One region of the Lysobacter sp. BMK333-48F3 genome, then DNA from elsewhere that is predicted to be linked to it. Evidence: riboswitches for the same ligand, from Rfam matches in the RefSeq annotation. Region 1 holds a riboswitch; each other region holds the start of a gene.

Region 1 (7,543 bases):
CGGCGTGGTGATCCCGGAGCTCAACAAGAAGCTCACCGGCATGTCGTTCCGCGTGCCGACCTCGGACGTGTCGGTGGTCGACCTGACCGTCGAGCTGAACAAGGACGCCACCTACGCCGAGATCTGCGCCGAAATGAAGGCGCAGTCGGAAGGCGCGCTGAAGGGCGTGCTGGGCTACACCGAGGACAAGGTCGTGGCGACCGACTTCCGCGGCGACGCGCGCACCTCGATCTTCGACGCCGAGGCCGGCATCGCCCTGGACGGCACCTTCGTCAAGCTGGTCAGCTGGTACGACAACGAGTGGGGCTACTCGAACAAGTGCCTGGAAATGGTCAAGGTCGTCGCCGGCAAGTAAGCGGCGTACGCCGGCGCCGTCGGCGCCCGGCAGCGATCCGGAAGAGCCCCGCATCCGCGGGGCTTTTTCTTTGTCCGCGGGACGCGCAGAGGAATCAACGCCTTCGTCATCGATCGAAGCCCAATCCCATCGCGAAGGGTAGGAGCGGCGCCCCACAGGGATTTCCTTCGGTCACAAGCCGCGACTGCCATCGCGCCCGTTCGCCGTGTCTTTGTCCTGCACCCCCTGTAGGAGCGGCGTCCCACAGGGATTTCCTTCGGTCATAAGCCGCGACCGCCATCCCGCCCGCTCGCCGCGTCTTTGTCCTGCGCCTCCTGTAGGAGCGGCGTCCCACAGGGATTTCCTACGGTCATAAGCCGCGACCGCGCTGCTGCGGTCTCGCAGCGTCTGTATTCGAAGGCTCTAAAGGCTCAAAGCAAAGCTTCCGTCCGCAAGCGGCCGGGTCACTTTCTTTGTCCAAGGCGACAAAGAAAGTAACCAAAGAAAACGCCATGGCTGTTTCGAATCAAAAGCCACTATGGGACGGAGCCTGCGCGGGACTGCTCCGCACAGGCCATCCCTGGCCTGGCTGCGCACGGCCCGCATCCTTGCGGGCCGCCCTCCGGGGCTTCAGGGCGTTCTCGCGAGTCCGTTGCGACGCCAAGCTCAAAAGCAAAAGCAAAAACAAAAACAACAGCAAAAGCGCAAGCTTGCGGGTCGCTCAGGCCGGCGCGGCGGCCGACTCGCGCAGGCCGCGCGCGGCCTGCACCATCGCCTGCAACGCCGCGCGCACTTCCGGCCAGCCGCGGGTTTTCAGGCCGCAGTCCGGGTTCACCCACAACTGCTCCGGCGCCAGCACTTCCAGTGCCTTGTCGAGCAGCTCGCGCATTTCCGTCTCGCTCGGCACCCGCGGCGAATGGATGTCGTACACGCCCGGGCCGATGCCGTTGGGATAACGGTAGCGGGCGAAGGCGTCGAGCAGTTCCATCCGCGAGCGCGAGGTCTCGATCGAGATCACGTCGGCGTCCAGCGCGGCCACCGCCTCGATGATGTCGTTGAACTCGGCGTAGCACATGTGGGTGTGGATCTGGGTCGCGTCGCTGACCCCGCTGGCGGCGAGGCGGAAGCTGTCGCCGGCCCAGGCCAGGTAGGCCGGCCAGTCGGCGCGTCGCAGGGGCAGGCCTTCGCGCAACGCCGGTTCGTCGATCTGGATCGCGGCGATGCCGGCCGCGTCCAGGTCCTGCACTTCCTCGCGCAGGGCCAGGGCGATCTGCCGGCAACTGTCGGCGCGCGGCTGGTCGTCGCGCACGAACGACCACTGCAGGATCGTCACCGGGCCGGTCAGCATGCCTTTGACCGGGCGCGCGGTCTGGGTCTGGGCGTAGCGGGTCCAGCGCACCGTCATCGGCTTGGGCCGCGCCACGTCGCCGTACAGCACCGGCGGCTTGACGCAGCGCGAACCGTAGCTCTGCACCCAGCCGTGGGCGGTGAAGGCGAAGCCGTCGAGCCGCTCGCCGAAGTACTCGACCATGTCGTTGCGCTCGAACTCGCCGTGCACCAGCAGGTCCAGGCCCAGCGCTTCTTGCTCCTTCAGGCAGTCGCGGGTTTCCTGCTCCAGGAAGCGGCGATAGCCGGCGTCGTCCAGGCGCCCGGCCTTGTGCTCGGCGCGCGCGCGCCGCACCTGCGCGGTCTGCGGGAACGAGCCGATGGTGGTGGTCGGGAATGGCGGCAGGCCGAGGCGCTTTTGCTGCAAGGCGATCCGGCGCGGATACGGCGAGGCGCGCCGGCTCATTTCCGGACGCACGTCGGCCAGGCGCCGGCGCACTTGCGGATTGCGCAGCAGCGGCGAGGCCAGGCGCGCGGCGCGCGCGCTGGCGGCCGCGGCCAGTTCGCGCGCGGCGCCTTCGTCGCCGGCCAGGGCGTCGGCGAGCAGGCGCAGCTCTTCGATCTTCTGCCTGGCGTAGGCCATCCACTGCCGCAGCGGCCCGGGCAGCTTGCGCTCCAGTTCCAGATCGGTCGGCACGTGCAGCAGCGAGCACGACGGCGCCAGCCACTGCGCGCGCGCGCCGGCGCGGCGGGCCAGGCTCAGCGCGGCGTCGAGGTCGGCGCGCCAGATGTTGCGGCCGTCGACCACGCCCAGGCTCAGCGCGCGCTCGGCCGGCAGCAGGGCGAGCAGGCTTTCCAGTTGCTGCGGCGCGCGCACCAGGTCCAGGTGCAGGCCCTGCACCGGCAACTGCGCCGCCAGCGCGGCGTTGTCGCCGAGCCCGCCGAAGTAGGTGGTCAGCAGGCGCTGCGGCGCGTCGGCCTCGGCCAGCGCGGCGTAGGCGCGGCGGTAAGCGGCGCGATCGGCGTCGTCGAGGTCGAGCACCAGCGCCGGCTCGTCGATCTGCACCCATTGCGCGCCGGCGGCCTTGAGCCGTTCCAGCAACTGCGCGTACGCCGGCAACAAGGCATCCAGCAGCTCGCGCGGGTCGCCGCCGTCGCGGCGCTTGCCGAGCTTGAGCCAGGTCACCGGGCCCAGCAGCACCGGCCGCGCCTGCAGACCCAGGGCCTGGGCCTGGGCCAGTTCGGCCAGCGGCTTGTCGGCGCGCAGGGCGAAGCGCTGGCCGGGCTCGAACTGCGGCACCAGGTAGTGGTAGTTGGTGTCGAACCACTTGGTCATTTCCAGCGCGCGCAGATCGCGCCGGCCGTCCTGCACGCCGCGGGCGAGGGCGAAGTAGCCGGCCAGCGGGTCGTGTTCGTACAACTCGCGATGGCTGGCCGGAATCGCGTCGAACAGCACCGACGCGTCGAGCGCCTGGTCGTAGAGGGAGAAGTCGTTGCACGGCACGCTGTCGGCGCCGGCGGCGCTGGCCAGGCGCCAGTGGCGCTCGCGCAGCGCGGCGGCGCTGGCGTGCAGGGCGTCGGCCGCGGTCTCGCCTTTCCAGAACGATTCCAGGGCCTGCTTGAGCTCGCGCCGCGCGCCGATGCGCGGGAAGCCGAGATGGGTAACGCTGATCATGATGAGTACCTGCGATGCGTGGGCATGACGCAGGGCAACGAAGGAGACCACGGCGGCGCCGACCCGGCGCTGTACGCCCGGTTGCGGTCTGCCCTGGTGTCGACCTTCGCCCCCGCGGGCGAACCGGATCCGCGCAGCGGCCGGCACCGCGAGGCGCGCGACCGGCGCACGGGCCGGAGTCGGACGGAAGGCGAACCTTCCGGTCGCGGCAGGTCTTCGGGCTCGGGACTTGAGCCGGCAACGAGTGCGGAGAAACGAGGAACGAGTACTCGCTCGTTCCCGGCCACTCTTTTCTCGCCTCTGGCTTCTCCTACTAAGGCCGCTTCCCAGGCGATCGCCCAGTGCCAAGGCCCGTTCGTTTCCCATACCGCTGCGGGGCAGCTCCGGATTCGCACCGGATTCCCTCTGGCCGCCGCCGGCGGACCGGTGGCGGCGTGTCGCATCGCTTTATCTTTATGAAGCGATGTTCACCGTAACGGCGCCAAGTTACGCAGCGCGGCCGGCGGAGTCAATCGGCGCGTGCGCGGGGCGTGCGGCTTTGCCCGGTCTGCCGGCTGCGCGCCGAGGGCGTCGGCGACCGGCGCGCCGGGCGGATTTCGCCGGCTGGCGTTCATGCGCCGCCGACGAAGATGAAGCGCGCGGCAGCGGCGGCCGCTCGCGGCGTCGCGATGCCGTTGAGTCGGATAACGGCTGCGGCTAACGTGGCAGCGTCGCGACGCTGCGCGATGCGGGCCCGGGACGGCCCGCGATCTCGAATCCGATGGGTGGAACATGTTTTACAGATGGTCGCTTGCGCTGGGGTTGTGTCTGCTGGGCCTGGCGGGCTGCGGCAAAGACGCCGCGCCGGCTCCGGCCGGCGCCGAGAGCGTGACCCTGGGCAGCCAGAACGAGACGGCGCGGGCGCTGCCGGCGAACGCCTCGGCGCCGCCGAGCGAAGCCGAGGTCCTGCGCGGCACCTATTGGCCGCCGGCCAAGCTCGACAACGGCACCGCGCGGATCAGCTGCGGCTACGACTACCAGGCCGACGGCGACGGCGAGCCGCTGAGCGGCCTGGATTTCTTCAGCCTGGTCGACGCGCTGGCGCCGTGCCAGCCGGCCGGGGTGGTGCGGGTGCGCTACGAAGGCAAGATCGGCGCCGGCTTCACCGCCCTGGTGCAGCGGGTCGCGGCGATGGCCGCGCGGATGGAGATCCCGACCCGGATCCTCGACATCGATTCCAGCGGCGGCCACGTCGAAGAGGCGATCCGCGCCGGCGATTCGATCGCCGAGTCGGGCTGGTCGATCTGGGTGCGCGAGGGCGCGGTCTGCCACAGCGCCTGCGTGCTGGTGCTGGCCGCCGGCGACACCCGGTCGGCCGAAGGCAAGGTCGGCATCCACCGGCTGATGCGCGACCGCTCGACCGCGACCTCGCGCGCCGAACTCAGCCGCGAGCTGCGCGCGATCAACCGCGAAGTGCGCGACTACCTGGAGCGCAACGGCGTCGCCACCGCGGTCGCCGACCTGATGATGACCGTCGCCAACCGCGACCTGCGCATCCTGACGCCCGACGAACTGACCCTGTACGGCCTGGACGGCAGCAACGCGGCCCAGGACGACCTCGACCGGATCCGCCTGACCCGCAAGTGCGGCGAGGACTTCGTGCGCCGGCGCGAGCAGGTGCGGCGCGAGGTCGACGCGCAATGCATGGCCTCCGGCAAGGATTTCGGCGCGCTGCCGGACTGCGCGCGCGAAGTGCAGTCGCGCCACGGCTTCCCCGACCGCAGCTGCCCGCACGACAGCCCGGCCGACCTGTACCTGCACGAACCGGTGCTGCCGCCGTTGTCCGCGGCCGTGGCGGAAGAAGACGTGGCGGACAAGCTCGTCTCGCGCAGGAATGTCTCGCCCAAGAATGTCTCGCCGAAGAACGGCGCCGCGCGCCGCGAATGAGGCCGCGCGCACGGTCGGCTTGCGCCGACCGTCATCGCTGACGCAAAATTTTCCGCTTAGCCAGAGCGCCTGCAGGGCTCGAGCCATTCGCCTTAGCAGGAGTTTTCCGCATGTCCGCTACCCCCTTGCGGCCGGCGCCGGCGCGTCTGACGCTGGCCTTGCTGTGCCTGTTGCCGTCGGCCGCGCTCGCCGCCGAGCCCGTCGTTGCCGGACCCGCCGCGGCCGAGGCCGCGCCGCCGGTGCACGAACTCGACCAGATCCAGGTCCACGGCGTCGCCGGTCCGCGCCTGGGCGCGGCGCGCAGCCGCAGCGCGACCAAGACCGATACCCCGCTGATCGAAGTGCCGCAGGCGGTGACCGTGCTGCCGCGCGCGCTGATCGACGCCCAGGGCGGCCGCTCGCTCAACGAGATGCTGGCGCTGGTGCCGGGCGTCGGGCTCAACAACGGCGACGGCCAACGCGACCAGGTCGCGATCCGCGGCTTCAGCGCCTTGTCCGACCAGTACCTCGACGGGGTGCGCGACGACGCGATGTATTACCGCGACCTGGCCAACGTCGAGCGGATCGAAGTGCTCAAGGGGCCGGCGGCGATGCTGTTCGGGCGCGGTTCTTCCGGCGGCCTGATCAACCGGGTCAGCAAGCAGCCGCTGGATGCGGCCCAGGGCAAGCTGCGCCTGTACGCCGACAGCGAAGGCGGCCGGCGCGGCGAGTTCGACCTGACCGGTCCGCTCGGCGTCGGCGCGGGCCGGCTGGTCGGCGCGGTCGAGGATTCCGACAGCTTCCGCGAGCAGGGCTATATCGAGCGCTGGCTGATCGCGCCCTCGTATCGTTTCGAACTCGGCGGCGGCCAGTTGTTGCTGCAGGCCAGCGCGCAGCGCGACGAACGGGTCACCGACTTCGGCGTGCCCAGCTTGTTCGGCCGTCCGGTGGACGTGCCGATCGACACCTACTACGGCTCGGCCGACGCCCGCCGCGACGATTACAGCCGGGCCCGGGTCGAGGTCTTCAGCGCCGTCTACAGCAAGGCGCTGGCGCCGCAATGGGAGCTGCGCGCCAGCCTGCGCGGCACCGACTACGAGCTGCGCCGGCGCAACACCCTGATCACCGGCAATCCGTTCCTGCGCGACGGCCGCTGGCTGTCGAACCGACGCCATGCGGGCAACGACCGCGACCAGCGCGCCTGGTTCGCCCAGGCCGACCTGGTCTACGAAGGCGCCCGCCACCGCCTGTTGATCGGCACCGAGTTCAGCGACGAACGCAAGGACCAGGCCAGCTATGGCGGCCGCGCCACGCCTATCGACCTGCTGGCGCCGGTGCTGGACCGGCCGGTGTTCAACCCGCGCGCCGAAGCGGCCGCGCGCAGCCGCCTGCGCAACGCCGCGCTCTACCTGCAGGACCAGGTCGCCCTGAGCGAGCGCTGGAAGGCGGTGCTGGGCCTGCGCTACGACGACTATCGCCAGCGCACCGAAGACCGGCTCAACCCGCTCGCGCCGAAGCTGCAGCGCACCGACCGCGAGTGGAGCCCGCGCCTGGGCCTGATCTGGATGCCGAGCTCGCAGCAGTCGCTGTACGCGAGCTGGGGCGAGTCCTTCCAGCCTTCGGCCGAAAGCCTGCCGCTGAGCACGGTCAACGTCGACCTGCGCCCGGAGACCACCGCCAACCGCGAGATCGGCTACAAGTTCGCCCGCGCCGACGGCCGCCTGAGCTTCGATGCGGCGCTGTTCGAAAGCGAGCGCGAGCGGATCAAGACCACCGATCCGCTGGACCCGCGCCGCCAGATCGGCGTCGGCACCCAGCGCACCCGCGGCGTCGAGCTCGGCCTGGCCGCGTCGTTGCTGGACCAGCGCCTGGACCTGTACGCCGGCTACGCCTACCTCGACGGCAAGATCGTCAAGTCCAACAACGTCGCCAACGGCGTCGCCCTGCAGGGCCGCACTTCGCCGCTGACCCCGCGCCACAGCGCGTCGCTGTACGCCGAGTACGCGCTCGGCGGCGGTTTCAGCGTCGGCGGCCTGGCCCAGCACGTGGCGCTGCAGTACGCCGCGCCGACCAACCAGACCGCGTTGCCGGCGTTCACCCGCTTCGATTTCAACCTGCGCTACCAAAGCGGCCCCTGGGACTGGCGCCTGCGCCTGGAGAACGCGTTCGACAAGCGCTACTACGCCTCCGCGCACGGCTCGGTCGACGGCTTCAACGCGCCGGGCGCGCCGCGCACGCTCGGGCTGAGCGTGGACTATCGCTTCTGAACCATGCCGCGGGCGCGCGCCGCAGCGGCGCGCGCC
Region 2 (7,543 bases), 260 kb from region 1:
GTTCGCACAATCAGTCGCTGTCGCAGCGCCGCCTCGACGTCGCCCTGGCGGTGGCGCGCCGCGCCGGCGCCACGGTCACCTCGCACACCGCCAGCGGCGACAACCCGGCCGACACCCGCCCGGGCTCGCATTCGCCGATGGGCGGCGATCCGGACAACCGCGTGGTCCACGTCACCGGCCGCGTCGCCGGCACCCAGCCCAGCCGCTGGCGCGGCCAGCTGCGCCGCCCGGCCTCGCTGCAGCCCCAGCCTCAGCCGCAACCCCAGCCGCAGCCGCAGCCGCAACCGCAGCCCCAACCGCAGCCGCAGCCGCAGCCACAACCGACCGTGCCGACGCCGCCGACCGCGATCAGCCTGTCGCTCAAGCTCAAGTTCGTGCGCCAGGAAGAACGCAAGAAGCTGACCCTGCGCTACAACCGCGCCGAGGCCACGCGCCGCACCTACGCGCCGCAGGGCTTCTTCGGCCTGATGCTCGGCGACCTGCGCGACAAGTCCAAGTACTTCAAGGAAATCGACCTGGACGATCCGTTCTTCCGCCAGTTCGCGGTCGAGGCCAGCCTGCCGATCGCGTTCGAGCCGATCGACCTGCTGTCGGCCCAGGTGGCTTTGGATTACGGCGATAAGAGCAATCCGCGCGACCACAAGCACGCCGACTTCGTGTTCACCCCGGACGACCACGGCGTGCGCCGGTTCGAAGTGTTCATGAACCAGACCCGCGACATCGACTACGACGCCGCCTACCAGTTCCACTTCAATCCGCAATCGGACTGGGCCGCCGACCGGCACTCGTACACGATCCCGGCGTCCTCGACCGAGGACCGCACCTTGTTCGTGAACCCTTACGAGCACGTCGAGTTCCGCGAGATCAACGCGATTCCCGGCGACATCGACTGGGACGTGATCGATTCGATCGAAGTGCGGCTGCAGGCGCGCGGCTATTCCAGCCCGGAGCCGCGCACCAGCCTGATCCTGAGCAAGGACAGCGGGCCCAAGACCTGGCGCCTGCGCGGCGCCAAGCCGGGTCCGGCCAACCGCGGCGTGACCTATCAGCTGATACAGCGGCGCAAGGGCGCGTCCCAGCCGGATCCGGCGACCGCGCCGGTCGAGGTCGACGTGCCGCAGATCGTGGTCCACGACAGCTTCGAGGACGCGCTGCAACTGGAGTTCATCCCGACCTTCGACCCGCTGCAGGTCAAGCGCGTCTACATCGACGTCAAGTACAAGGACGGCAGCTACGAGCGCAGCGAACGCATCGAGATGCCGGGCGTGCAGACCGACCCGGCCAAGCTGCGCATCGCCCTGCGCAACAAGGACCTGCGCAAGTACCGGCGTCGCTACACCTTCGTCGGCATGCAGGGGCAGTTCGACCAGCGCGCCTGGGTCGACGAGACCGAAGAACTGGTCGCAGTGCTGTGAGGCCGGCATGAACGCGATGCTTGCCGAACCTAATCGCGAACCGGCGGCCGAGGCGACGCCGGCGCTGCCCGCGCCGATTGCCGCGACCCTGCAGCGCCTGAGCCGGGTGCTGCCGGGCCCGGCCGCCGCGGCCGAGGCCTTGCTCGGCCGCACCCTGGCGCCGCTGTCGCGTTCGCTGTGGCCCGAGGTGGCCTGGGATTTCAGCGACCTGACCAACACCGGCGTGCCGGTGGAGTTCTCGTGGAGCTCGCGCGAGCCCAGCCTGCGTTGGGCCGCCGAAGTCGCCGCGCCGGAGACCGACGATCGCGAGCGACTGGCGCTGGCGGCGCAGGCCTTGGATTGGCAGGGCGACCTGAGCGCCTGGTTCGAACATCAGCGCCACGGCCGGCTGATCTTCGGCGCCTGGGCCTCGGCCCGGCACGGCGCGGACACCTTGGCGACCAAGCTCTACGTCGATCTGCCCGGCGGACGCTTGCCGCCGCAGTGGAGCGAACGCCATGCCTGGTTCCGTTCGCCGCTGCTGGTGTGGCGGCTGTGCGGGGTCAATCCCGACGGCGCTACCGAGTTCTATGCCCGTGCGCACGAACTCGACCGGCAGCGCCTGGCGGCGATGGCCCAGGCCGCGCTCGGCGACGCGGGGCCGCTGATGCGCCAGCTCGACCTGCTGCTGTCGGGCGCGGAACTGCCGCGCCCCAGCGGTCTGAGCCTGGTGTTGTCGGCGCAGGGCCAGCCGCTGGCCTTGAGCTGGTTCGTGATCGCCAAGGCGGTGTTCCGCGACGATGCCGAAGCCGGTGCGCGCCTGCAGCGCTGCGGCGACGAGAACACGGTGCCGGTGCACCGCGCGCTGATCGGCGGGCCGGAAGACGGCCGCTGGCGGCACGGCGTGATGGGCGTGGTCGCCGACGTGGCCGGGCGCTCGTGGGTGCAGTGTTCGTTGCGGCCGACGTGAGCTGTCGGAACGGGAGGGGTAGCGGCGGCCAGGTTTCCCTCACCCCAACCCCTCTCCCGCACGCGGGAGAGGGGCTTAGACGGTTCGATCAGATTCGATCAGGTTTTGCGACGATGGCGCAGTCGTTCCCTTCTCCCGCTTGCGGGAGAAGGTGCCCCGAAGGGGCGGATGAGGGCGCGTGGCCGCACTGGCGCGCGGCGATTGAGGATTCGCTCCCCGGCCCGAACGCATGGCGTTCGGCGTGAACTTTCGGGACGGGAGCGGTAACGGCGGCCAGTTGCCCTCACCCCAACCCCTCTCCCGCATGCGGGAGAGGGGCTTTGAGGGTTCGATCGGACTTCAACGCCGCCGCCGCAGTCCTTCCCTTCTCCCGCTTGCGGGAGAAGGTGCCCGAAGGGGCGGATGAGGGCGGCGGACAAGCCGCGGCGAATCGGCCTCAGTTGGCCGGCGCGTAGCGCAGGGTCAGGAACCACTCGCGGCCGGGCTGGTTGTAGTACGACACGGTCTCGTACTCGCGGTCGAACACGTTGGCCACGCGCGCCTGCAGGCTCAGCGCCGGAGTGAAGGCGTACTCGGCGCGCAGGTCGAAGGTGCCGTAGCCGCCCAGGCGGGTGCTGTTGGCGGCGTCGTCGTAGCGCGAACCGTAGCCGACCGCGGTGGCGCCGACGCGGAACTTGCCGAAGGCGCGGTCCAGGTCGATGCGGCCGCTGTGCTTGGCGCGGCGCGGCAGATCGTTGCCGCGGTTGAAGCCGCGACGGTTCTCGGTGTCGAGGAAGCTGGCGCTGGCAGCCAGGGTCCAGCCGGCGAATTCGGTGTCGATGCCGATCTCGGCGCCGCGCATGCGCGCGCGTTCGATGTTGTTGGGCAGGTTGATCGCCGCGTCGAAGGTGATCAGGTCGTCGGCGCGGGTGTCGAAGCCGTCGATCCGCGCGCTGAAGTTGTCGCCGCGGTAGGCCAGGCCGACTTCCCAGGTCTTGGACTCTTCCGGCTTGAGCTGGGCGTTGCCGAAGAACGGGTAGTACAGCTCGTTGAAGGTCGGCGCCTTGAACGCGGTGCCGTAGCCGACGGTGACGCGCCAGTTCTCGGCGAAGTCCAGACCCCAGGCGGCGCCGCCGGTGGTGTGGCCGCCGAACTGTTCGTTGTCGTCGCGGCGCAGGCTGGCTTCGAAGGAGTGGGCACCGAAGCGGCCCTGGTACTGGACGAAGCCGGCCTTGTTGTCGCGCTCGGCCTCGTCGTAGATGGTGTCGCTGTCTACGCGGTCGCGCAGCCAATCGAAGCCGGCGGTCAGCACGTGGCCGTCGGCGACGGTGAAGTCGGCCTGCAAGCTGGCGCTGTCGCGGTCGGTGCTGAAGAAGCCCATCGGCAGCGAGCCGAGGAAATTATCCGAACTGTCGACGTTGCGGCCGGCGACCAGCTGCACGTTGACGGTCTCGCTCGGGCGCCAGCGGAGCTTGCCGCCGATCACCTGCTGCACAGTCTCGGAGTAGTTGACGAAGCTGCCGTCGTAGTCGTTCCGGCCTTCGGCGCGCAGGGCCTGGCCTTCGATGCTCCACTGCTCGTTGAGATCGATGCCGCCGCGCAGCGACAGCGCGTGGCTTTCGTAGCCGTCGCGGTCCGGTTCGTCGGTGAAGCAGCCGGCGAACACCGGGAAACCGGCGCCGCGGCAGGCGTCGATGCCCTGGGTCTTGCGGAAGCTGTAGTCGGCGCCGAACCAGCCGCGGCCGCTGCGGCCGCCGAAGCCGCTGCCGAACTCGATCGCGCCGTTGCTGCCGCCGCCGACGTGGACGCGCGGAGCGAAGCCCTGCTGCTCGCGGCGGGTGAACACCTGGATCACGCCGCCGATGGCGTCGGCGCCGTACAGGCTCGAGCGCGGGCCGCGGACGATTTCGATCCGGTCGATCAGCGCCAGCGGCAGGTCCTGCAGCGAGGCCAGGCCGGAGGTCGGCGAGCCGATGCGGATGCCGTCGACCAGGAACAGCACGTGGTCGGATTCGCTGCCGCGCAGGAACAGGGTGCTGAGCTTGCCGGCGCCGCCCTGGTTGGACAGCGAGATGCCGGCGCGGCCGCGCAGCAGGTCGTTGAGGTCGCGGGCCTGGCTGCGCTCGATCTCGGTGCGGGTCAGCACTTCCACCGGGCTCAGGGCGTCGTTGACGCTGACCGCGGTGCGGTTGGCGGTGACCACGACCTCGTCGAGATCGGTGGCCTCGCCCGCGGGCGCGGCGAGGGCGGTGGCCGGCAGCGCGAGCGCGCAGGCGATGGCGAAGGACAGATTCAGGGCACGCATGGCAAAGCTCCACGACGCGCGCGTCGGCGCGCGTCAAAACGGCGAAGGAGGCGGCGGGGGAGGAGGCGGGCGACGACGGGCGCGCGAGAACGGCGGCCGTGCCGCGACGCCCTCCGCATCGCAACCGATGGCGCCTCAAGGCCGGTCTCCGGACTCGCGGGCGAAGCCGGCCGTGCCGGCTTCCGGTCGCGGCGCCTTCCCGTGCATCGCACAGTGGCGCAGGCCGCGACCTGGCTCGCTTACCGTTGCGGGGGCAGTGCCGGACTGGGCGCGGCGCCAGCGGAAGATCCGTCGGCCCGGGCGCGTCACCGGCTTCCCGTTTCAACCCCGCGGCGGTCGGCCGTGGGGTCACCTCGAAGCGGGGCGGATTCTACGCGATGGCGGGCGGGCTGTCCGAATGGGCTGTCCGAGGGGAGCCGCCCGGCCCATTGCCCGCGCGGCGGCATCGCCCCGGATCGGCGGCGGCAGGGCTGGGACGGTCGTTCGAATGGAGGCGGCCGCGGCCGCCCCGACTCAGTCGCGCTCGCCGTCTTCGGCGCGCTCGTCGTGCTCTTCGACGCCGCCGTCGCGGTCGAAACCGTCGCCGTGGTCGTCGTCGCGCTCGCCGGCCGCGGCGAAGCCGGCGCCGGCCTCGTAGCCGCCCTCGTCGGCGTGCACGGTGGTGCGCACCGGCGCGGCGGCCGGCTTGTTGCGCGGCGCCGGCAGCAGCGCGGTGGCGGCGTCGGCGGCCAGGATCAGTTCCTGCCGGCGCTCCTCGCTGATCTCCTGCCAGTGGCAGTCGAGCAGGGCGCCCTCGATCGCGTACAGCAGGTTGAGGGTCGGTTTGAAGCCGGCGCGCTTGACCCGCATGAAGGCCTCGACCGTGCCGACCGCGGCCAGGTCCTCGTGGGTGCGCAGGCCGACCTGGCGCAGCCAGGCGGCGCTCTTGGGACCGATGTTGCGCATCTTCGCCGCGCTCATGCCAGCGACTCCAGGTAGATCCGGGCCATCGCTTCCAGGCCGGCTTGATCGTCGGCGTCGAAGCGTTCCGGCAACGGACTGTCGAGATCGAACACGCCGATCAGCTCCTCGCCGCGCAGCAGCGGCACCACCAGTTCCGAACGCGAAGCCGCATCGCAGGCGATGTGGCCGGGGAAGTCGTGCACGTCGGCGACCCGCTGGGTCTGCCGGGTCGACGCCGCCGCGCCGCATACGCCCTTGTCGAGCGGAATGCGCACGCAGGCCGGCAGGCCCTGGAACGGACCGACCACCAGTTCGCGGCCGTCGTAGAAATAGAAACCGACCCAGTTGAGGTCGGGCAGGGCGTGCGCGATCAGGGCCGACAGGTTGGCGGCGTTGGCGACGCGGTCGCGTTCGCCGTCGAGCAGGCCGCGCGCCTGCGCGGCCAGCTGCTGGTATTGCTCGGCCTTGCTGCCGGTCAAAGAAGAGGCGGTAAACATCGCGGAAGTGTAACAGCGGCGTCTTGCGCGACTACCATGGGCCGATCCGGGAAGCAGGAACAAAAGCGCGAGATGAGTCACAACCAGCCTTCGGTCGCCGACGCCATCCGACCAACGGACGCAAAACGCGCCGACGCCGGCGATCCGGGCGCGCGCCCGGCCTGCCCGCCGGGCCTGTTCGTGACCGGCACCGACACCGGCATCGGCAAGTCGGTGGCCAGCGCGGCGCTGCTGCATGCCTTGCGCGCGCGCGGCCTGCGTGCGGTCGGCATGAAGCCGGTCGCCAGCGGCTGCGAGCCGGGGCCGGACGGCTGGCGCAACGAGGACGCGTTGCTGCTGCAGGCGGCGAGCCTGCCGCGGCCGCGCTACGAGGACGTCAATCCCTATGCCCTGCCGCAGCCGCTGGCGCCGGAGATCGCCGCCGCCGAGGCCGGCGTGCACATCGAATTGGACGCGATCCGCGCCGCGCATGCGCGCCTGGCCGCGCAGGCCGACTGCGTGGTGGTCGAAGGCGTCGGCGGCTGGGCGGCGCCGATCAGCGCCGCGCTGGACCAGCTCGACCTGGTGCGCGCGCTGGACCTGCCGGTGGTGCTGGTGGTCGGCCTGCGCCTGGGCGCGATCAGCCACGCCCGACTCAGCGCGCGCGCGCTGCAGGCCGACGGGGTGCGCGCGATCGGCTGGATCGCCAACGGCATCGACCCGGACATGGCCCGCGCCGACGAGAACTTCGAGATCCTGCGCGCGCGCCTGCCGATGCCGTGCTGGGGCCGGCTGCCGTATGCGCCGCAACCCGATCCGCAGGCGCTGGCGCAGCGGCTGATGCCGCTGTTCTGACGGCGCCGTTCGAAGCCGCGCTGCGGCCCGCCCCGCGGCTTGCGCCGGCGCCGCGCGGCGCAGACGACAAAAAACCCGGCAACCGAAGTTGCCGGGTTTTTTGTTTTCCGACTGGGCTTGCCGATGCCGGCCGTCGATCGCGCGCAGAGAGAGGGACGCGTAATCGGCGGCCGCAACCGGCCTGAGCGGAATTACTTGGCGGCCGGGGCGACGCTGGCCTTGGTCGCGGCCTTGGCGGCCTTCTCGACGTTGGCCTGGGTGGTCTTGGCGGCCGATTCGATCTGCGACTTGGCCAGCTCGGCGATGGCTTCGTTGGTCTTCAGCGTGCGGCCGAAGGTTTCCTGGCCGGTGCTGACGGCGCGCTCGACGTTCTCGCGTGCGATCTGCACGCCCTTCGGCCACAGGGTCTTGAAGGCGTCGAAATCGCGCGCTTCGGCGGCTTCGCCGAAGAAGGCGAAGGTCGCGTTGACGCGGTCTTCGATCGCGGCGATCTGCAGGCCGAACACCGCTTCGGCGTTGTCGAGGGCCAGACGGTTGACCTGAGCGGCCGTGTCCGCGAACTGGCGCGTGGCGGCGGCGAACTGTTCGTTGAACTGCTGGTACATGGCTTAGCTCCTGAGTG
Region 3 (7,543 bases), 2.2 Mb from region 1:
CCGGCAACGGCGGCGGGTCGCGATGCGCGGCGTGCAGGTAGTAGGCGTCGTAGGCGCGCAGTTCCTGCCGCGCAGCGATCTTCACCCCGCTGGCGGCTTCGGCGCGGCGCAGCGCGGCGCCCAGGTCCGGCGCCTGCGCGGCATCGGCCAGCGCCGGTGCCCAGGCCGTCGCGCCCTGGCGCGACTCCAGGCGGTACCAGGGTTCGCCGGCCAACCACAGCAATTCGGCTTCGAGCCAGCCCGGGCCCGCCGGCAGGCGCGCGCTCCACTGCGCCGGCCATGTCGGCGGCGGCGCGGCATAGGCCTCGCGCCAACGTTCCAGCGCCGGGTTCGGCGGCGCGCGCAGCGGCCCCATCGACATCCAGCCGCTGAACAGCCAGCTCAGCATCAGCAACCCGCCGCCCCAGCCGAGCCAGTGGTGCCAGGCGTACACGCCGCGGTACTGAGTGACCCGGCGCACGCGCCGCCAGGCGTCGACGCTGCGCCAGGAGCCGATCGCCACGCCGGCCAGCGCGGCGAGCAAGGCCGCGCCCGACAGCCACATCACTACTTGCCGCCACAGCGCCGGTTGCGCGCGCAAGGCGGTCGGATAAATCCAATGCACGATCGCGCCGACCCAGTTCCAGCCGCGCTCGCTGCGGGTGCTGTCGCGCACCACCTCGCCGGTGGTCGCCGAGACGTACAACTCGGTCGCCCGCGCATCGGCGAAACGCAGCTTGTGCAAGGGCGGACGCAGGCCGGACAGGCCGTTGAGGGTCCACTGATCGCGCTCCAATCGGCCGAGGTAGCGCGGCGTCGCGGCCGGTTCGCCGCGCCGGCGCTGGAAATCGCGCGCTACCGCCGCCGCGGCCGAGGCGTTGAGCGCGGGCAGCACGCGGCCGTCGTCGGCGCCGACCAGATGCCAGCGCTCGTCGCGATCGCGCAGCCGCCATACCGGCCGTGCGCCGAGCATGCCCAGCCGCGCGCGCTGCGGCGGGCCGTCCAGCCCGGCCGCCTGCGCCGCCTGTCGCGCGTCGATGCGCACCGCCGCCAACGCCAGCTGCGCACGCCCGGCGCGCGCCTCGGCTTCGCTCAGGCGCGGGAACGGCACGAACAGCAACACCGCACCGGACACGAACCACAGCAACACCGGCAGCGCCAGGAACACGCCCAACCAGCGATGCCACCACTGCAACTGGCGCTTGAGTGCGTTCAAAAACGCTGCGCCCATTCCAGCTCGAACTCGCGTCCCGGGCCGAGCAGGGCCTGCGAGCGGCCGGAGCCAACGTACAGCGCGTCGCCGAGGTTGCGCGCGCGCAGAGTCAATCGACTGCCGACGCGCGCACGCCAGGACAGCTGTGCGTCGGCGACGGTATAGCCGTCGATGCGCGAGCTGTTGGCGTTGTCGTTGTAGCGATGTCCAACTCGGCGCAAGCCCAGCGAGGCGTTCCAGGCCTCGATCGGATCGAAGCCCAGCCACAGGTTGAATACCCGCTCCGGGGTGTTCGCCGGAGTCCGGCCGTCGCGCGAAACCAGACGGCCGGCGACGACTTCGCTGAAATCGTCGAAACGCGCGTCCAGCAGCGCGGCATTGGCGTCGATCCGCCAGCGCGGCGACAACGCATAGCCCAGGCCGAGCTCCAGCCCGCGCGAACTGCGCTGGCCGATCTGCTGGACCCGGTTCGGGTCCTCTTCGTCGCGGCTGAGCAGGTTGCGCTTCTCGATCCGGTACGCGGCCAGCGTCCAATCGCCGCGGCCGCCGGCGAAACTCTGCTTCAGGCCCAGCTCGATCTGCCGCGCCGGGGTCAGCGACCAGTCCTTCTGCGCCAGCGGCAGGGTCACCAGCCCGGAAATCGGATCGATGCCCTTGCTGGTCTGCGCGTACAGCGAGGTGCGCTGGTCGAGCGCGAACACCGCACCCAGGCGCCAGGCGGTGAAATCGAACCGTACGCCGAAGCCGGTACCGGTCAGCAGCTCCTTGCGCTGCAGTTCGATGCGCTCGCGGCGCAGGCCGCCGACCAGGGTCCAGCGCGGCCACAGCTCGACGCTGTGTTCCAGGTACAGCGCGCGCTGGCGGGTGATGGTGCCGAAACGCGGCTGGGTGCCGGCCAGGTTGACGAAGCCGCCCGGGGCGAAATCGAACGCCGGCACGGTGTCGCGGCCGCCGTAGGGGCCGTTGTTGCTGTGGGTGAAACGCACCCGCGCGCCTTCCACACCCAGGTTCAGGCGCTGCGCTCGGCCCCACAGCTCGCCCGCGGCGAGCAGGTCGAAACGCTGGCCCCATTGTTCCTGGTCGTGGCCGATCTCGATGAAGTCGCTGCGTACGACCAGGTTCTTGCGCGGATCGAAGGCGTAGCTTTCGGCGTTGCGCCAGCGCCGGTCGATCGCGACATGGTAGGTCTCGGCGACCAGTTGGGCGCGTTCGCCGAGGGCGTAGTCGAAGCGCAGCCGCGCCAGGCCGTCGTCGTAGCGGATATGGCTGTCGGCGACGTCGTAGTTGCGCTCGCGCAGGCGACGGTCGAGGCGGCCGTCGGCCAGCGGCGTGCCGAAGTAGCGCGGATCGTGGCGGCGCCCGCCGTCGTACTTCAGCGTCGCGGTCAGGCGCGGGCTCAGGTCCCAGGCCAGGGCGCCGGAGAAGCCGTAGCGTTCGTAGCCGGCGCGGTCGATCTCGCCGTTGCCGCCGGCGCCGGTCAGGTCGGCGCGCCAGCGCACGCGCTCGCCCACGCCCTGCCCCGCGCCGAGGCCGAAGCGGTAACCGTCCCAGCTCGACATCGCCAGCATCGCCTCGCGCCGCGGCGCGCTTTGCAGGGCGCGCGGCACGTAGTGCACCACGCCGCCGACGCTGCTGTCGCCGAACAGCACCGAGGCCGGGCCGCGCAACACTTCGATCCGATCGAGCTGCCAGGTGTCGCCGGGAAAGCTCAGCGTGCCGGAGGCGACGAACACCCGGGTGCCGTCGTAGACCTGTGCCACCGAACCGTGACCGGAGAAACCGCGCAGGCTCAGCGAAGAATTTCCGTTGCCGGGCGCGCCCATCGGCACCACCCCGGCGGCGCGCGCCAGCGCGCGTTGCGGCGTATCGTCGCCGCGTTCGCGCAGGGTTTCGCCGTCGAGAATCTCGACCGCGGCGGGCAACTCGCGCAGGCTCAGGCCGAGCCGGCTGCCGGCCTCGGCGACGCGCTCCAGCGGCGACTGCGCGCGCACCTGCACCGCGTCGAGGGTGGTGGAATCGTCGGCGCAGGCGGCCTGCGCGAACGCCAGGCCGGCCAGGGCCAGGCCGAGGCGGCGCAACGCGGGAGCATGGCGGCTGAAGCGGCGGGTACTGCGATGGGAAGTTCGGACGGACAAGCGGGCGGTCTCCGGTGCTGGCGCACGGGATGCCTGCAGATCCGGAGCGGCCGGCGCCGGCGCGCCGCTGTGCCGCGACGCGTCCACGCACGAACCCGGCCCGCGCGCGTACGCAGCGGCCGGGGCCGGGCGCGACGCGATCGGGATTCGACTCCAGTCCCGCGCCCGCACCCCGGAGCGCATGTTCGACTGATCGCCGCAGGGTCGGTCTTCTGGCTCGCCGTCGACCTCCTCCGCCGGCCTTCCCGGTCGCGGCGACCAGTGGCATGTGGGCGGATTCGTCAGGCTTACAGCAGCGGGGGCTGCGCCGGAATGGCCGGGCCGCATCGCGGCGCCGGCGTCACCGGACTTCCCTTCGGCCTTGCGGCCGATGCCGCGCGATGGCTTGCGCGGCGAACCCTGTGGACGGCGCGAGCTTAGGCGAGCGCTGAAGGCGCCGCAACTGCACAGCGCGGTATGGCGCGAAGCTCGCGCCGCGCGGCCGACGCGGCGCGTCACAGCGCGCGCCAGGCCCATGCGCCGAACGCGATCGCCGCCAACCACAGCAACACGCCGCGCCCGACCAGGCGCTGCGCGCGTTCGACCGAGCCCGCATCCGGCGGCTCGCCTTCGCCCAGCGATGGCCGCGGTTCCCACACGCCGTGATACGGCGCGGCGCCGCCCAGGCGAACGCGCAGGGCGCCGGCACCGGCGGCCATCACCGGGCCGGCGTTGGGGCTGTCCCAGTGCGCCGCCTGCGTGCGCCAGCAGCGCCACGCCGCGGCGGTGTCGCCGAGCGCGGCATAGGTGATCGCGGTCAGTCGCGCCGGCACCCAGTTCAGCACGTCGTCGATACGCGCCGCGGCCCAGCCGAAGCGTTGGTAGCGCGGGGTGCGATAGCCCCACATCGCATCCAGGGTATTGGCCAGGCGATAGCCGACCGCGCCGGCCGGGCCGAGCAGGACGAACCAGAACAGCGCGCCGAACACCGCGTCGTTGCCGTTTTCCAGCACCGACTCGGTCGCCGCCGCGGCCACGCGCTCGGCATCCAGCGCGGCGGTGTCGCGGCTGACGATGCGCGACACCGCGGCCCGCGCCGCTTCCAGGTCGCCGTCGCGCAAGGCGCAGGCCACCGGTATCGCGTGTTCGTCGAGGCTGCGCAAGCCGATGCACAGATACAGTGCGACCGCGCCGAACAGCACCTGGGCCCAGGCCGACCACGCGGCCAGCGCCAGTTGCACGTAAGCCGTCGCCGCGACGATGGGAACCACCGCCAGCACCCAGGCCAGCACGCCGCGCAGGCGCCCGTCGGCGTGCGCCTGGGTTTCGATCGCCCGCGCCAATCGGCCGAAACCGACCAGCGGATGTGCGCGCCGCGGTTCGCCGAGCGCGGCGTCGAGCATTACCCCGGCGAACAGGGTCAGCACCAGCAACGCGGCGCTCATGACGACAGGCTCATGACGGCGGGCTCATGGCAGAGCATTCATGGCAGGGCATTCAAGGCAAGAACAGACGCACCGCCGCGTCGGGATTGGAAGGGAAATAGAAGTGCACGAAGCTGGCGTTGAGCCGGCGGTCGCGGTACAGCGCCTCGCGGCTGGGGCCGCCGTTGGGGTTGTGCGAATGCGCGATCGGCGCAGCGGCTATCTCGGCGCGCGCGTAGTGGAAGGTGTGGCCGCGCAGTTCGCCCTCGGGCAGCGCGACCGATTGCAGCCCCAGCGCGGCCAGCTTCGGCTGCAACGCGGCGTGGCCCGGCAGCAGGCCGGCCATCTCGCCCTGGGCGCCGTCGCGGTCGCTGAGCCGGTCCAGCGCGTACAGCAGGCCGCCGCATTCGGCCAGGATCGGCGTGCCGGCGTCGCGGCGCGCGCGCAGCTCCGCGCCCAGGTCGGTGCGCGCCGACAAAGCCGGCAAATGCAGTTCCGGGTACCCACCCGGCAGCCATACCGCGTCGCAGGAAGGCAGCGCATCGCCCGCCAGCGGCGAAAAAAACGCCAGTTCGGCACCGGCTTCGCGCAGCAAATCGAGGTTGGCCGGATACAGGAAGCAGAACGCGGCATCGCGGGCGATCGCGATGGTCTTGCCGCGCAACGCCGGCGGCACCGGCGGCACCGGCGGCGGCGCGCTCGCGGCGAACTCGACCGGCGGCGGCAGTTCGGCGTCGGCGTGTCGGCCCCAGGCGTCGGCGAGCGCGTCCAGACGCGCATCCAGATCGCCGAGTTCGCCCGCCGCCACCAGGCCCAGGTGCCGTTCCGGCAAGGCCATCGCCGGATCGCGCGGCAAGGCGCCGAGCCAGCGCAGCGACTCCGGCAGGCTCTCGCGCAACAGCCGCGCGTGATACTCGCTGCCGATCCGGTTGGCGGCGACGCCGTACACGCGCACGTCGTCGCGGTAGCGCGCCAGGCCGGTGGCGAGCGCGCCGAAGGTCTGCGCCATCGACGAGCCGTCGATCACCGCCAGCACCGGCACGCCGAGCGCGACCGCCAGGTCGGCGCTGGACGGCTTGCCGTCGAACAGTCCCATCACCCCTTCGATCAGGATCAGGTCGGCCTCGCCGGCCGCCCGATGCAGGCGCGCGCGCACCTCGGCCTCGCCGCACATCCACAGATCGAGTTGATAGGCCGGATAACCGCTGGCCGGCTGCCCGCTGGCGCGCTCGAGCACCATCGGGTCGAGAAAATCCGGCCCGGTCTTGAATACCCGCACCCGCCGCCCCTGCCGCGCGTGCCAGCGCGCGATCGCCGCGGTGACGCTGGTCTTGCCCTGGCCGGAGGCGGGGGCGGACACGAGCAGGGCCGGACAGGAAGCGGGATTCGGGACTCGGGACTCGGGAGCTGTAACGGCAGGGTTCGCGGTTGCTTCAAGCGCGACGGCGATTCCCGATTCCCGATTCCCGTTTCCCGCAGTGCTCACAGCTCGATCCCCTTCTGCGCCTTGATCCCCGCCTTGAACGCATGCTTGACCATGCGCATCTCGGTGACCGTGTCGGCGGCCTCGACCAGCGCGTCGGGCGCGCCGCGGCCGGTGATCACCACGTGCTGGCGCTCGGGCCGGGCCGCGGTCGCGGCCAGCACGTCGTCGAGGGCGATGTAGCGGTGCGCCAGGGCGATATTGAGTTCGTCGAGCAGGACGAAGTCGTAATCCGGGTCGGCCAGCATCCGCGCCGCCACCGCCCAGGCCGCCTGCGCGGCGGCGATGTCGCGCTGCTTGTCCTGGGTCTCCCAGGTGAAGCCCTCGCCCATCACGTGATAGTCCAGTTCCTCGAACTTGCGGAAGAACGCTTCCTCGCCGGTCGAGAAACTGCCCTTGATGAACTGCACCACGCCGCAGCGCAGGCCGTGGCCGAGCGAGCGCGCCAGCATGCCGAAGCCGGACGAGCTCTTGCCCTTGCCGTTGCCGGTGTTGACCACCAGCACGCCGCGCTCGACCGTGGCGCGGGCGATCTTGCGGTCGATCAGTTCCTTCTTGCGCTGCATGCGCTCGCGATGGCGCTCCTCGGTGGTCGCGGCATAGCCGGCGCGCGATTCCGCAGCGTCGTCGGCAGGCCCGTGCGCGCTCATGCCGCCGCTCCGACCCGCTGGCGCTGGCCGGCCAGCCGGGCCAGCGCGTACACGGCGAAACCGGCGCCGACATAACCGGCCAGGGTGCCGAGGCTGCGCGGGTAGTACTGCGGCACGCGCTCGAGGAAACCGGCCAGGCTGGCGTCGGGATAGCGGCCCGACAGGAAGTAGAAACCGCCCTTGGAAATCAGGTACGCCGCCACCGAGGTCGCCAGCAGCACCAGCGCCAGGCGCGGCACCGCGCTCCAGGCGTCGCGATGCGCTCGCGCATAGATCCGGCCGCCGAACCACAGCGCGCCGTAGGCGAAGGCCAGCGCCCAGTACGCCGGCGACAGGCACCAGTCGGTGATCCGCCCCTGCGCCAGGCTGCCCAGGTCCAGCGCCGAGGACAGCAGGAACAGCGCCGGAAAGCTCCAACCCGGGCGCAGCAACGCGCCGGCGAGGAAGAACACCGCCCAGGACGCGCTGGGCAGCGCGTCGACGCTGGCGAAGTGCTGGCCGCGGGTGCAGATCATCAGCACCGCCAGGGCCAGGCCGACGCCGATCTGGGCGGCGCGCGAACGCAACGGCAAGGGGGCGGAAGCGGTGTGTTCGTGGGTCGTGGACATGCTCGGACTCCGGTGGCGGAACGGATGGATGGCGGCGCGTCGCGGTTCTCGGCGAACTCAGCCGCGACGCTG

The links. A riboswitch is a leader RNA that binds a small molecule or an ion and turns the genes downstream of it on or off. The one in region 1 is predicted to bind cobalamin.
Region 2: another riboswitch for cobalamin. It lies ahead of btuB (TonB-dependent vitamin B12 receptor); the one in region 1 lies ahead of metE (5-methyltetrahydropteroyltriglutamate--homocysteine S-methyltransferase).
Region 3: another riboswitch for cobalamin. It lies ahead of K4L06_RS01675 (TonB-dependent receptor); the one in region 1 lies ahead of metE (5-methyltetrahydropteroyltriglutamate--homocysteine S-methyltransferase).

What each region holds. Positions count from the first base shown of each region.
Region 1 is NZ_JAIHOO010000001.1:2,625,885-2,633,427, forward strand. Features, by position in the region: gene gap (type I glyceraldehyde-3-phosphate dehydrogenase) at 1-355, shown strand, start outside; gene metE (5-methyltetrahydropteroyltriglutamate--homocysteine S-methyltransferase) at 1,056-3,335, opposite strand; cobalamin riboswitch at 3,525-3,792, opposite strand; gene K4L06_RS11160 (hypothetical protein) at 4,107-5,261, shown strand; gene K4L06_RS11165 (TonB-dependent siderophore receptor) at 5,372-7,507, shown strand.
Region 2 is NZ_JAIHOO010000001.1:2,368,792-2,376,334, forward strand. Features, by position in the region: gene K4L06_RS10055 (hypothetical protein) at 1-1,415, shown strand, start outside; gene K4L06_RS10060 (hypothetical protein) at 1,423-2,364, shown strand; gene btuB (TonB-dependent vitamin B12 receptor) at 2,801-4,648, opposite strand; cobalamin riboswitch at 4,770-5,019, opposite strand; gene K4L06_RS10070 (TfoX/Sxy family protein) at 5,162-5,608, opposite strand; gene K4L06_RS10075 (GAF domain-containing protein) at 5,605-6,087, opposite strand; gene bioD (dethiobiotin synthase) at 6,160-6,921, shown strand; gene K4L06_RS10085 (phasin family protein) at 7,113-7,526, opposite strand.
Region 3 is NZ_JAIHOO010000001.1:433,702-441,244, forward strand. Features, by position in the region: gene K4L06_RS01670 (PepSY domain-containing protein) at 1-1,195, opposite strand, end outside; gene K4L06_RS01675 (TonB-dependent receptor) at 1,192-3,327, opposite strand; cobalamin riboswitch at 3,534-3,681, opposite strand; gene cbiB (adenosylcobinamide-phosphate synthase CbiB) at 3,822-4,739, opposite strand; gene K4L06_RS01685 (cobyrinate a,c-diamide synthase) at 4,804-6,096, opposite strand; gene cobO (cob(I)yrinic acid a,c-diamide adenosyltransferase) at 6,213-6,863, opposite strand; gene K4L06_RS01695 (hypothetical protein) at 6,860-7,471, opposite strand; gene K4L06_RS01700 (hypothetical protein) at 7,529-7,543, opposite strand, start outside.